DNA from 2 places in the Halomonas sp. BM-2019 genome. Region 1 is predicted to be linked to the other one. Evidence: predicted binding sites of a transcription regulator. Region 1 holds the regulator's gene; the other holds the start of a gene.
What was found. Region 1 encodes sigma-54, which starts transcription at its own class of promoters, with help from an activator protein. Its sites were predicted from a motif close to TGGCACNNNNNTTGCTNT; they were not measured.
Positions count from the first base shown of each region.

Region 2: the regulator sigma-54 is predicted to act here: its motif matches at 2,148-2,165, upstream of J5F18_RS07515 (HAD-IIB family hydrolase).

Region 1 is NZ_CP071922.1:1,735,206-1,740,664, reverse strand. It holds partial or broken gene lptA (lipopolysaccharide transport periplasmic protein LptA) at 1-172, shown strand, start outside; gene lptB (LPS export ABC transporter ATP-binding protein) at 181-906, shown strand; gene J5F18_RS08750 (RNA polymerase factor sigma-54) at 1,061-2,473, shown strand; gene raiA (ribosome-associated translation inhibitor RaiA) at 2,643-2,951, shown strand; gene J5F18_RS08740 (PTS sugar transporter subunit IIA) at 2,959-3,423, shown strand; gene rapZ (RNase adapter RapZ) at 3,469-4,389, shown strand; gene J5F18_RS08730 (HPr family phosphocarrier protein) at 4,392-4,661, shown strand; partial or broken gene J5F18_RS08725 (metallopeptidase TldD-related protein) at 4,821-5,459, opposite strand, start outside.
Region 2 is NZ_CP071922.1:1,485,091-1,491,131, reverse strand. It holds gene J5F18_RS07520 (glycosyl transferase) at 1-1,156, opposite strand, end outside; gene J5F18_RS07515 (HAD-IIB family hydrolase) at 1,153-2,109, opposite strand; gene J5F18_RS07510 (porin family protein) at 2,304-2,804, opposite strand; gene J5F18_RS07505 (hypothetical protein) at 3,065-3,484, opposite strand; gene J5F18_RS07500 (DMT family transporter) at 3,858-4,790, opposite strand; gene J5F18_RS07495 (hypothetical protein) at 4,931-5,182, shown strand; gene J5F18_RS07490 (thiazole synthase) at 5,191-5,994, opposite strand; gene thiS (sulfur carrier protein ThiS) at 6,018-6,041, opposite strand, start outside.

The DNA.
Region 1 (5,459 bases):
CGAGCGCCGCATCGAGCTGATCGACCGCGCCGAGCTGCACCAGGGCGGCGACACCTTCGACGGCGGCTACCTGGAGTACTTCCTCGATCGCCGCGTGGTGCAGGCCCGCAGCGAGGCCGAGGGCGTCGAGGGACGCCAGCGCATCCGCATGACCCTACAGCCCGAGCAGTAAGGCCGCCCATGCAGACTCTTCATGCCCGCCACCTGGCCAAGAGCTACAAGCGCCGCCGTGTGGTGCAGGACATCAGCCTGGCCATCCGCCAGGGCAGCATCGTCGGCCTGCTGGGCCCCAACGGCGCCGGCAAGACCACCTCCTTCTACATGATCGTGGGGCTGGTGCGCGCCGACGCCGGCGAGGTGGCCATCGACGACCTGGACCTGTCGCGGGCCGCCATGCACGAGCGCGCCCGGTCCGGCATCGGCTACCTGCCCCAGGAAGCGTCGATCTTCCGCAAGCTGTCGGTGGCCGACAACATCATGGCGATCCTCGAGACCCGCCGGGACCTCGACCGGGAGGGGCGCCGGGCGCGCCTCGAGCAGCTACTCGAGGACTTCCACGTAACCCATATCCGCGACAACCTCGGCATGAGCCTCTCCGGTGGCGAACGGCGCCGGGTGGAGATCGCCCGGGCCCTGGCCACGGAGCCCGCCTTTATCCTGCTCGACGAGCCCTTCGCCGGCGTCGACCCCATCTCGGTGGGGGAGATCAAGGGTATCATCCGGCAGCTCAAGGCCCGCGACATCGGCGTACTGATCACCGACCACAACGTCCGCGAGACCCTGGATATCTGCGACACCGCCTACATCGTCGGCGACGGCCAGATCATCGCCGAGGGCAACGCCGAGTCGATCCTCGCCAACCAGCGCGTGCGCGAGGTCTACCTGGGCCAGGACTTCCGCCTCTGACCCGCCTTCCGGCCGCAGCCCCCTGATATGCATGTCGTTATTCGATGGCGGCATGCGTCTTGCGCCTGGCATGGATGTTGCTTCGTCTCCGCTTGCAAGCCCGACGCACCCGCGCTAGGGTGAGGCTTTCCCGTCAGAGAGGGACTCCGTCACCATGGCCATGAAAGCCTCCCTGCAGCTGCGCGTCGGCACCCAGCTGACGATGACGCCCCAGCTCCAGCAGGCCATCGCCCTGCTGCAGCTCTCCACCCTCGACCTGCGCCAGGAGATCCAGCAGGCGCTGGAGTCCAACCCCATGCTGGAGCTCGAGGAGGGCTTCGGCGAACAGGCGGTCAGCGAGACCCCCGAGGATGACTGGGCCAGCGAGATCCCCGACGAGCTCACCACCGACAGCGACTGGTCGGACACCTACCAGGACCTGGGCGCCCCCGCCGGCGGCGAAGGCCCGGACTTCGAACGGGAGGCGAGCGTACAGAGCCTCCAGGGCCATCTGGTCTGGCAGCTGGCGATGACGGACCTGGACCCTCGCGAGCGCCAGGTCGCCGAGAGCCTGATCGATGCGGTGGACCCGGCCGGCTACCTGGCCCAGCCCGTCGACGAGATCCGCGAAGGCCTCCGCGCCCAGGGGCTCGACGGCTTGCGCAGCCGCGAAGTGGAGCAGGTGCTGCTGCGGCTTCAGCAGTTCGAGCCCACCGGTGTCTTCGCCCGCGACCTGCGCGAGTGCCTGATGCTGCAGCTGGCCGCCCTGCCCGACGACACCCCCCTGCTGCCCCAGGCGCGTCGGCTGGTGCGCCAGTTTCTCGAGGCCCTGGCCGGCGACGATCGTCGCCTGCTCAAGCGCCGGCTGGGGCTCGACGACGACGCCCTGGAGGCGGTGATCACCCTGGTGCGCTCGCTGGACCCCCGCCCAGGCAGCGCCTACGCCGGCATCGAACGCGACTACGTGATTCCCGACCTGGTGGCTCGCCACGACAGCGCCGGCTGGCAGGTGGAGCTGAACCCCGAGGCGCTGCCGCGGCTGCGCATCCAGCCCGACTATGCCGCCCTGATCCGTCGCACCGACAAGAGCCAGGACAACCAGTTCCTCAAGGACCACCTGCAGGAGGCCCGCTGGCTGATGAAGAGCCTCTCCAGCCGCAACGACACCCTGCTGCGGGTAGGGCGCGAGATCATGGCCCGCCAGCTTGACTTCCTGGAACAGGGCGAGGAGGCGATGAAGCCGCTGATCCTGGCCGATATCGCCCAGGCCGTGGAGATGCACGAGTCGACCATCTCGCGAGTCACCACCCAGAAGTTCATCTATACGCCCCGCGGCGTCTTCGAGCTGAAATACTTCTTCTCCAGCCAGGTGGGGGGCAACGGCGAGGGCGATGCCCACTCCAGCACGGCGATCCGCGCGCGCATCCGCAAGCTGATCCAGGAGGAGCCGCCACGCAAGCCGCTCTCCGACAGCAAGCTGGTGGCCCTGCTCGAGGAGGCCGGCATCCAGGTGGCCCGTCGTACGGTAGCGAAGTATCGAGAAGCCATGGGCATCCCCTCCTCCAGCGAGCGCAAGCGGCTGCGCTGAGCCCATCTCCCAGCATGCCCCGAGGCGGCAGTCACGTCATCTGCCGGCCGCCACCTGCACAGGCTCCGATAACCCGCATCAGGCCTGCCGCAGCAGCGGCGGTGAGGGGGTATGCAAGGCGGGAAAAAGGGTTACAATCGAGCCATCACCAATGAGCAAGGAGCTTGTCATGCAAGTCAACATCACCGGCCATCATGTGGAATTGACCGACGCCCTGCGTGGCTATGTGGACGAGAAACTGGCTCGCGTGGAGCGCCATTACGACAACATCACCAACGTCCAGGTGATCCTGTCCGTGGAGAAGGAACGTCAACTCGCCGCCTGCACCCTGCATGCCGCCGGTGCCGACCTGCACGCCGAGGCTCAGGATGGCGACATGTACGCCGCCATCGATGCCCTGGCCGACAAGCTGGACCGCCAACTGGTCAAGCACAAGGAAAAGACCCAGGCCCGCGCCCAGGGCGCCGGGGCCCGCTGATCCCGTCATGACACTGGAAACCATCCTGCCCCCCGAGCGCACCCTCTTCGGTGTGCCCGGGGGAAGCAAGAAGCGGGTGCTGGAGTTCTTCAGCACCTTTATCGCCCAGAACACCCCCAGCCTCGACAGCCAGGAGGTGTTCAGCAGGCTGATCGGGCGTGAGCGCCTGGGCAGCACCGGGATCGGCAACGGGGTGGCCATTCCCCATGCCCGGAGTCCCCACTGCAAGGCCCCCATTGCCGGCTTCCTCAAGCTGGCCGAGCCGGTGGACTTCGACGCCATCGACGGCGAACCCGTCGACCTGGTGTTCGTGCTGCTGGTTCCCGAAGAGGCCGACGATGCCCACCTGGCCCTGCTGGCGCAGGTGGCGGGCGTGATGAACGACGGCGAGACACGCACCGTGCTGCGCCGAAGCGAGAGCCAGCGCGAACTGCACGAAAGACTCATCGAGGCGATCCGACGACAGGGCTGACGGCCCGACGGGCCGCCCGGCCAGCCCCCCGACCAGGAGACCCCCATGCAGCTCGTGATCATCAGCGGCCGTTCCGGCTCGGGCAAGTCGATCGCGCTGCAGGCCCTGGAGGACCTCGGCCACTACGCCATCGACAACCTCCCGGCGATGCTGCTGGGCCCGCTGGTGGACGAGCTCAAGGGCGCCGAGTCGCCGCACTCCTCCATCGCCGTGAGCATCGACGCGCGCAACCTCCCCCAGGCCCTCAAGCGCTTTCCCCACCTGCTGCAGGCCCTTCGCGACCGCGGCATCGCCTGCCAGGTGATCTACCTCACCGCCGAGCCGCGGGTCCTGCTCGAGCGCTACTCGGAGACACGGCGCCGCCACCCCCTCACCCGCGACAGCGAGATGACCCTGGCCGAGGCGATCGACTCCGAGGAGCAGGCGCTCTCCGAGATCCGCGACCTGGCGGAGCTGGTGATCGACACCACCCGGCTGTCGGTGCACGAGCTGCGCCGCCGCATCAGTGACCAGGTGGCACGCCACCGTCCGGGGCGGCTGACCCTCACCATCGAGTCCTTCGGCTTCAAGCGCGGCGTCCCCCTGGACGCCGATCTGGTGTTCGACGCCCGCTGCCTGCCCAACCCCTACTGGGATCCGCGCCTGCGCAGCGCCACCGGGCGTGATGCCCCGGTGATGGAGTTCCTGGCCAGCTACCCGGCCGTCGACGAGATGCGCCGCGATATCCAGGGCTGGGTGGAACGCTGGCTGCCCCGCTATCTCGCCAGCCACCGCAGCTACCTGACGGTGGCCATCGGCTGCACCGGCGGCCAGCACCGCTCCGTCTACCTGGCCGAGCAGCTGGCGGAACAGCTGGCGAGCCAGCAGGCCGACGTCCGTCTGCGTCATCGCGAGCTGGGCATCCACGACGTCCTGACCACGACGCATGCCCCCGCACGCCCCGACACTCCCGATCAAGGAAGTTGAGCGTGCCGCAACGCAAGCTGACCCTGACCAACCGACGCGGCCTGCACGCCCGCGCCGCCACCAAGCTGGTACAGTGCTGCCAGCCCTTCGCCGCCCGCGTCAGCGTGGCCAACGGCTCCCTGGAGGGCGACGCCGCCAATATCATGTCACTGCTGATGCTGGCCGCCCCCTGCGGCACAGAGCTCACCGTGACCGCCGAGGGGGAGGAGGCCGAGGCGGCGCTGGAGGCCGTGGAGGCGCTGTTCGAGGCCCGCTTCGACGAAGATGAGTAACGGAATGGCTGCGCTCGGCCAAGCGGCGTTGAAGCCCTCCTCACAATGCTCATTTAGGTTCCCTAAACTCCGCTTGCTCGTCGGGCTTCGCCTTGCCTGACCTTCGCTCGCTCATCCCTCTCCGTCGCAGACTGGGACTCCCGGGTTAACCCGGGGACGTCAGCCACCCGCCACGGTCATCTCATCGATCAGCCAGCTGCCGGTATGGATGCTGCCGCGGGTGTCGGTGTCGCTGCCGATGCCGGCCAGCCCCTGGAACATCGCCTCCAGGTTGCCGGCGATGGTGAACTCCTCCACCGGATGCCGGATCTCGCCGTCCTCGACCCAGAAGCCCGCCGCGCCACGGGAGTAGTCGCCGGTCACCGCGTTGACCCCCTGCCCCATCAGCTCGGTGACCAGCACCCCGCGTCCCATGCGGGCAAGCAGCTCATCGCGCGAGACCAGCGGCGCCTCGATGCGCAGGTTGCGGGCGCCCCCGGCGTTGCCGGTGGTCTGCATCCCCAGGCGCCGCGCGCTGTAGGCGGAGAGCATGTAGCTGGCCAGGCGACCTCTCTCGATGAAGACATTGTCGCGGGTCTGGACGCCGTCATTGTCGAAGGGGGAGCTCGCCATGGCGCCCACCTCCATGGGCTGCTCCTGGAGGCTGAACCACTCGGGAAAGAGGGGCTCCCCCAGGCGGTCGCACAGGAAGGAGGCCTGGCGGAACAGCGCCCCGCCGGCAATGGCACCCATCAGCGAGCCGACCAGGCCCGCGGCAAGGGTCGGGTCGAACAGCGCCGGCAGGCGGCCGGTGGCCGG
Region 2 (6,041 bases), 250 kb from region 1:
CCGAGCGCACCCGGTTCCAGCTGGGGATGAAGGGGCGCTCGCCGGGGTTGTCAAGGAAGACACTGCCCGCCTCCAGCAGGTTGGCGGCGAAGAGCTCCACGGCGTGCTCCTCGGCGTGGCGGTCCAGCGAAAGACCGTTCATCACCGCATCGTGGTGGTAGGCCTCGATCAGGTCCAGGGCGAGGCGGTAATAGGTGGCCTTGAGGGTGCGGAAGCCCTCGGCGCTGAAGGTCACCCCCTGGGTGGCCAGCTTGCGGTAGAGCGCCTTGGCGATGTCCAGGCTCATGCGGTTGAGCCCGGCCGAGGGGTCCGCCTCGGAGACCGGCTGGTGCTTGTGGTCGTAGGCGTCGGCCAGGTCTACCTGGCAGAGACGCTTGGTGGAGTGGTTGCGGTGCACCTCGGAGAGCACGCCGATCTCGAGCCCCCAGTCCGCCGGGATACGGATGCCATCGAGCACCTCGGCGCGCATGGCGAACTCGCCGGAGAGCGGATAGCGGTAGCTGTCCAGATACTCGAGGTAGGGCAGCGGCCCGTGCATCTGCTTGAGCGCGCGCAGCAGCGGCGTCACCATCAGCCGCGACACCCGGCCGTTGAGGCGCCCTTCGGCGATGCGCGGATAGTAGCCCTTGCAGAACTCGTAGTTGAAGTGAGGGTGGGCCACCGGGTAGAAGAGCCGCGCCAGCAGGCCCCGGTCGTAGGTGAGGATATCGCAGTCGTGGAGCCCCACCACCGCGCCGCGCCCCGAGGCCTGCACGTAGCCGGCGCAGAACCAGACGTTGCGCCCCTTGCCGGGCTCCTGGGGGGAGAGCCCCTGCTCGGCCAGCTCCGCATCCAGGGCGCGTAGCCGCGGCCCGTCGTTCCACAGGATGCGGTGGCGCTGGGGCAGGCGGGCGAAGAACTTGCGGGCGTGCAGGAACTGCTCGCGGTCGGCGCGATCGAGCCCGATCACCACCTCGGCCAGATAGGGCACCTCGGCCAGCGTCTCGACGATGGATGCCAGCGCCGGCCCCTCCAGCTCCGAGTAGAGCGAGGGCAGGATCAGGCTCATGGGCCGGCGCCGACCGAACTCGACGAGCTCCGCCTCCAGCGCCGCCACCGGGCGCCGGGTGAGGTTGTGAAAGTCGGTGATGATGCCGTTCTGATGGAAGTCGCTCATGCCGGCGCCTCCTCGGCCGCCTCGCGCTTCGCCTCAGGGTTGGCTTCAGGCCGGGCCTCGACCGCGTCACGCAGCGCCGCCGGAATCACCCGGCGGTCGGCTCGCCCCCACCAGTAGGCCACCCCCTCGGCCCAGCCGGCGGGCCCTGTCGCCTCGCTGCGGTAGAGCGCCGGCTGAGTCGGCGACACGTCCAGGCCGTGGCAGCCGCGGATCACCACCGCCTGGTCCACCGCCTCGAGCATGGGGATGTCGTTGGGACCGTCGCCCAGGGCCAGGGTCAGGGGCCGGCGGCCGCGCAGCGCCTCGAAGCGCGAGATCAGCCAGGCGACAGCGCTGCCCTTGTGGGCGGTGCCGGTGGCGTGCCAGAAGCGCCCGCCGCGCACCAGCTGCAGGCCGTCCCCGACGAGGCCTTCGCGCAGCTCCTCGAGGCGCGCATCGTCGTCCTCCCACACCAGCGGCTCGCTGCCCTCACGCAGCCGGGCCAGACGCGCCTCGGGCTCGGGAAGCCCGGTGAAGGCCACGAGCTCATCCAGAGCCATCTCGCTCATGGTGGTGAAACGCACGCCGAGCCGCTCGCGCCATACCGCCAGACGCTTGCGCACGAAGCCGATGTCCACGCCCAGGGTGCGGATGCCCAGGCCGTCGGGGCCGGGGCGGTCGATGCGGGCGTGGCACCAGGCCGGCGGCAGGCCGACCAGGGCGCCGTTCTCGGCGATGAAGGGGGTATCGGTCAGGCCCAGGGCCTGGCGCAGCGGCACGATCTCGCTGCGGGTCTTGCTGGTCACCGGGATCACCGGCACGCCCAGCTGCTTGAGCCGGGCCAGCCAGGGACCGGCGGGGCCCCAGTCGTAGCTGTGGTGGTCGAGCAGCGAGCCGTCCAGGTCGGTGAACAGCAGCCGCGGGGTGAAGGCGGCATCGAGGCCGGTATCCGGCGTGGGGCGTGAATCGGTCATGGCAGCTCCCGGGCATGGCATCAGGTCATTGCCCAGACCTTGCACAGGGCGTGCCAACCCCCTCCCATGGCGGCCTACAGCGCCAGGAACCCTCACCATGCACCATTACAGTGCAAATCAGCGCACCATGAAAAGGCAGACGCCCCGAAGCGTGAAGCCTCGGGGCGCCGGGGACAGCGGGTCGTTGGGATTGATCAGAAGCGGTAACGCACGCCCACGCTGGCCGCATCGAAGTTGTAGCGGGACTTGTCCAGGTAGCGCATGTAGTCCGCGCCCACGGCGAGGTTGGGGGCCACGTCGAGTTCGGCGCCGGCCCCGTAGGAGAAGCCGCTCTCACGGTCGATGTTGAAGTCCACCTCGGTGAAGCCGGCCAGGCCGTAGAGGCGGAACTCCGGGGCCACCGGCAGGATGCCCTTGGCGTAGGCACCGATCAGGTAGTCCAGCTCCGCCCCGCCGTCGGAGCCGCCGCCGCCCAGGTGGCCCTCCACGGCGAAGTACTCGTTGATCTCGGCGCCGCCGCGCAGGCGCAGGCCGACGCTGTCGCGATCGGGGGCACGGTCGCGGTCGAGCTTCCAGAACATGGCGTCGCCGCCGATATAGGCCTTGGGGTAGAAGGCCTGCTGGGCCTGGGCGGTGGTGGCCGCGCCGGCGGCGACCAGGGCCGCGGCGGTCGCGGCGAGAGTAAGGCGTTTCATGGCGTCCTCCCTGTTAATGAACACCGTTTGATAACACCATTCAGTGTGCTCCCAGCCCGGCAAGGCTGCAAGGCCCGATTGTGCAAAAGCCGGCCAAGGCGCGTCGCCGGGCGGCGACGTTTCACCGGCTCACGCCCGCCGGGACAGCCCAGGAACAGGATCCCCGCCAGCACGATGCCCCCCCCCACCAGTTGCACCGGCGAGCAGCCTGGCCAGAGTGGCTGGACATGTTGAGCGAGTATGGGCTGTGAGCGCTACGCCTATCCGCCTGCCTTGAGTTGGGCGACCGTGCCCATGGGAATGAACATCCTCAACGGGTTGGAAGGCAGCGGTTGAAAGCCGAAGCCGGCGTATAACCGCTGCCGTCGAGATACGGCCGCTGGGTTGCCGCAATCCAGGATGTCGAGCAGAACCACGGCAGTGCCGAGCCGCTGCGAGGCCAGGTAGGCCCCTTGCAGGGCATCGATCAGAAGCCGACTGCCGATGCTCTCTCCCTGGCGGGACCTGTCGACGCCAATCATGCCGATGAACGCTGCCGGAATACTGCCATCGGCCAGGGCAAAGCGCTGATAACGCTTGAGCAAGTCTGCGCAATGCGCGCTGTGTGCGTTGATCGAGTAGAACCCGAGGATCGCCTCGGGGCGCTTCTCGGGGTCCACCATCACGAACACTCTTGCCATCCCGCACCTCATCACGCGGCTGGCGGTTTCCTTCAGTGAGCCTATTTGGCCGGTTTCATGGTGGGAGGCCGGGTTTCCCGGCGGTTCGACGCTTCGACGAATGGAGGCCGAAGGACTCCCGGCGGCAGCCGCAAACGCCAGCAACCCCGCCAAGGCGCCTGCGGCGCCATTCGCTCGGGGGAACCCAAGCTCCCACAGGGCAGCTTCACGCTAATTTGCGATGATCCGAATTTTCGATCGAGCGGTGGCCAGGCCTGCGAGAGGCTCCCGAAGGCCTGTATTAGTGGAATTGATAGGGCAGGCAGCGGCTGAAGATGGCCCAGCGCTGGGCGTGGCCTGACGCAAGGTCTTCAGTGCCTGCTGGTGGCGCCCCTCACGCCCGCCGAGACAGTCCCAGGAACAGGATCCCCGCCAGCACGATGCCGCCCCCCGCCAGCTGCACGGGCGAGAGCGCCTGGCCCAGTACCAGGTAGCCCAGCACCAGGGCCGCCACCGGCTCCATGTTCATGGCCGGGGCGTTGCGCGCCATGTCGAGCCTGGGCACGCAGATGAAGAGCACCGAGAAGGCCAATGCATAGCAGAGCGCCAGGAACCCAAGGCCCGTCCAGCCGGGCAGCGACTGGGGCAGCGCCATGCCGCCCGGCACCAGCCCGAACACCCCGGCGATGACCATGGCCACCAGCACCGTGAGCATGGTCAGCAGGCTGCGCAGGGTGCTGCCCATCGCGGCCAGGCGATGCTCGGTGATCCACAGCGCGCCAGCGAAGGCACTGGCGGCGGCCAGGCCGAAGGCCACCCCGGCCAGCCAGCCGGGTCCCATGGCCCCGGGGTCGCCGATCCAGGCCGGCACGTCCAGCACCACCACCAGGCCCACCAGGATGATGCCCATGACCAGGGCCGCGCGAGCGGTAGGCCGCGGGCCGCCCAGGGCCCAGGAGAGCAGCGCCAGCTGGATCGGCAGGGTGTTCATCAGCAGCAGTGCCACCACCACCGGGATGCGCGCCACCGCCGAGTAGAGGCTGAGGCTCTGCACCGCCACCAGCAGGCCCACCGCAAGCTGCCAGCCGCCGGTGCCGGCGGGCAGCCGCAGCGCCTTGCGCTGCGCCACCACCAGCATCGCCAGCGCCAGGGCGGCCACCCCGGAACGCAGCACGATCGCCAGCAGCAGCCCCGCCCCTGAATCGAAGGCGACCCGGGCCGCCACATGGTTGGCGGCGAACAGGGTAGCCAGGGCGCACATCAGGGCCAGGGCCAGTGGCCGGGGGAAGGGAACCGGCGCCGACAGGGCGGCAGAGGGACTCGACATGTCACGGCTTCCGTGCAGAGTGTGGCGGGAAAGAAACGCGCTGGCGTCTCGTGGCATGATGGCGGTCAAGCCGTTAACAGGCTACTAATACCCGGGCCATGTTAGCCTAAAGTCCAAGCCAATCCATCAAGTATGCGCTGGTGCTGGCCGAACGCCTGGGCAGCAGTGACGCCCGCCTGCGGGGAATCGACAGCCGCGGCGAGGCCTTCGGTCGCGAGCTGGGCAGCGCCGACCACGCCCAGGCCCCCGAGGCAATCCTCGAGGGCCTGGAGGGGCGCCGGCCCGGCGCCATGGGGCATCGCATCGTCCACGGCGGCGAGCGCTTCACCCGGGCCGCACGGATCGACGACGAGGTGGTCGCCGCCATCGAGGCGACCGGGGGGATTGAATGACGTCGCGCTCAGGCGGCTGCGATGCGCCCGGCCGGCGGTGACGAGGCTTCCGCACGGTCGCGGCGCGGCATGCGTCCGGCCAGGAAGGCCTCTCTCCCCGCTTCGACCGCGAGCTTCATGGCCCTGGCCATACGAATCGGGTTCGGAGAATGGGCGATGGCCGAGTTCATCAGCACCGCATCGCAGCCCAGTTCCATGGCCAGCGCCGCCTCTGACGGCGTACCGATGCCGGCGTCGATGAGCACTGGCACGCTGGCACGCTCGATGATCAAGCGGATGTTGTGGGGATTCTGGATGCCACAGCCAGAGCCGATCAGCGACCCCAGCGGCATGACCGCACAGCAGCCAATCCGCTCGAGCTCCAGGGCAACGATGGGGTCGTCGCTGGTATAGGCCATGACATCAAAGCCATCCCTTACCAGCTCCTCGGCCGCCTTGAGGGTCTCCACCACGTTGGGATACAGGGTAGTGTCATCCCCCAGCACTTCGAGTTTGACCAGGCTGTGCCCGTCGAGCAGCTCGCGGGCCAGCTTGCACGTGCGCACGGCCGCGCGGGCGTCGTAGCAGCCTGCGGTGTTGGGCAGCAGCGTAAAGCGATCCGGCGATACCGCATCCAGCAGATTGGGCTCATCGGCACTCTGACCCAGGTTGGTGCGCCGCACGGCGAAGGTCACCACCTCGGTACCGCTTGCTTCCAGCGCCCTAGCGGTCTCGTCGAAGTCACGGTACTTGCCGGTCCCCACCATCAGGCGAGAACGCAAGCGTCTGCCTGCCACCACCAACGGGGCTTCTTCACGGTACTGGTCACGCATTGCGATCTCCTCGTAATTCGGGTTCAGCCGCCACCGATGGCATGAAC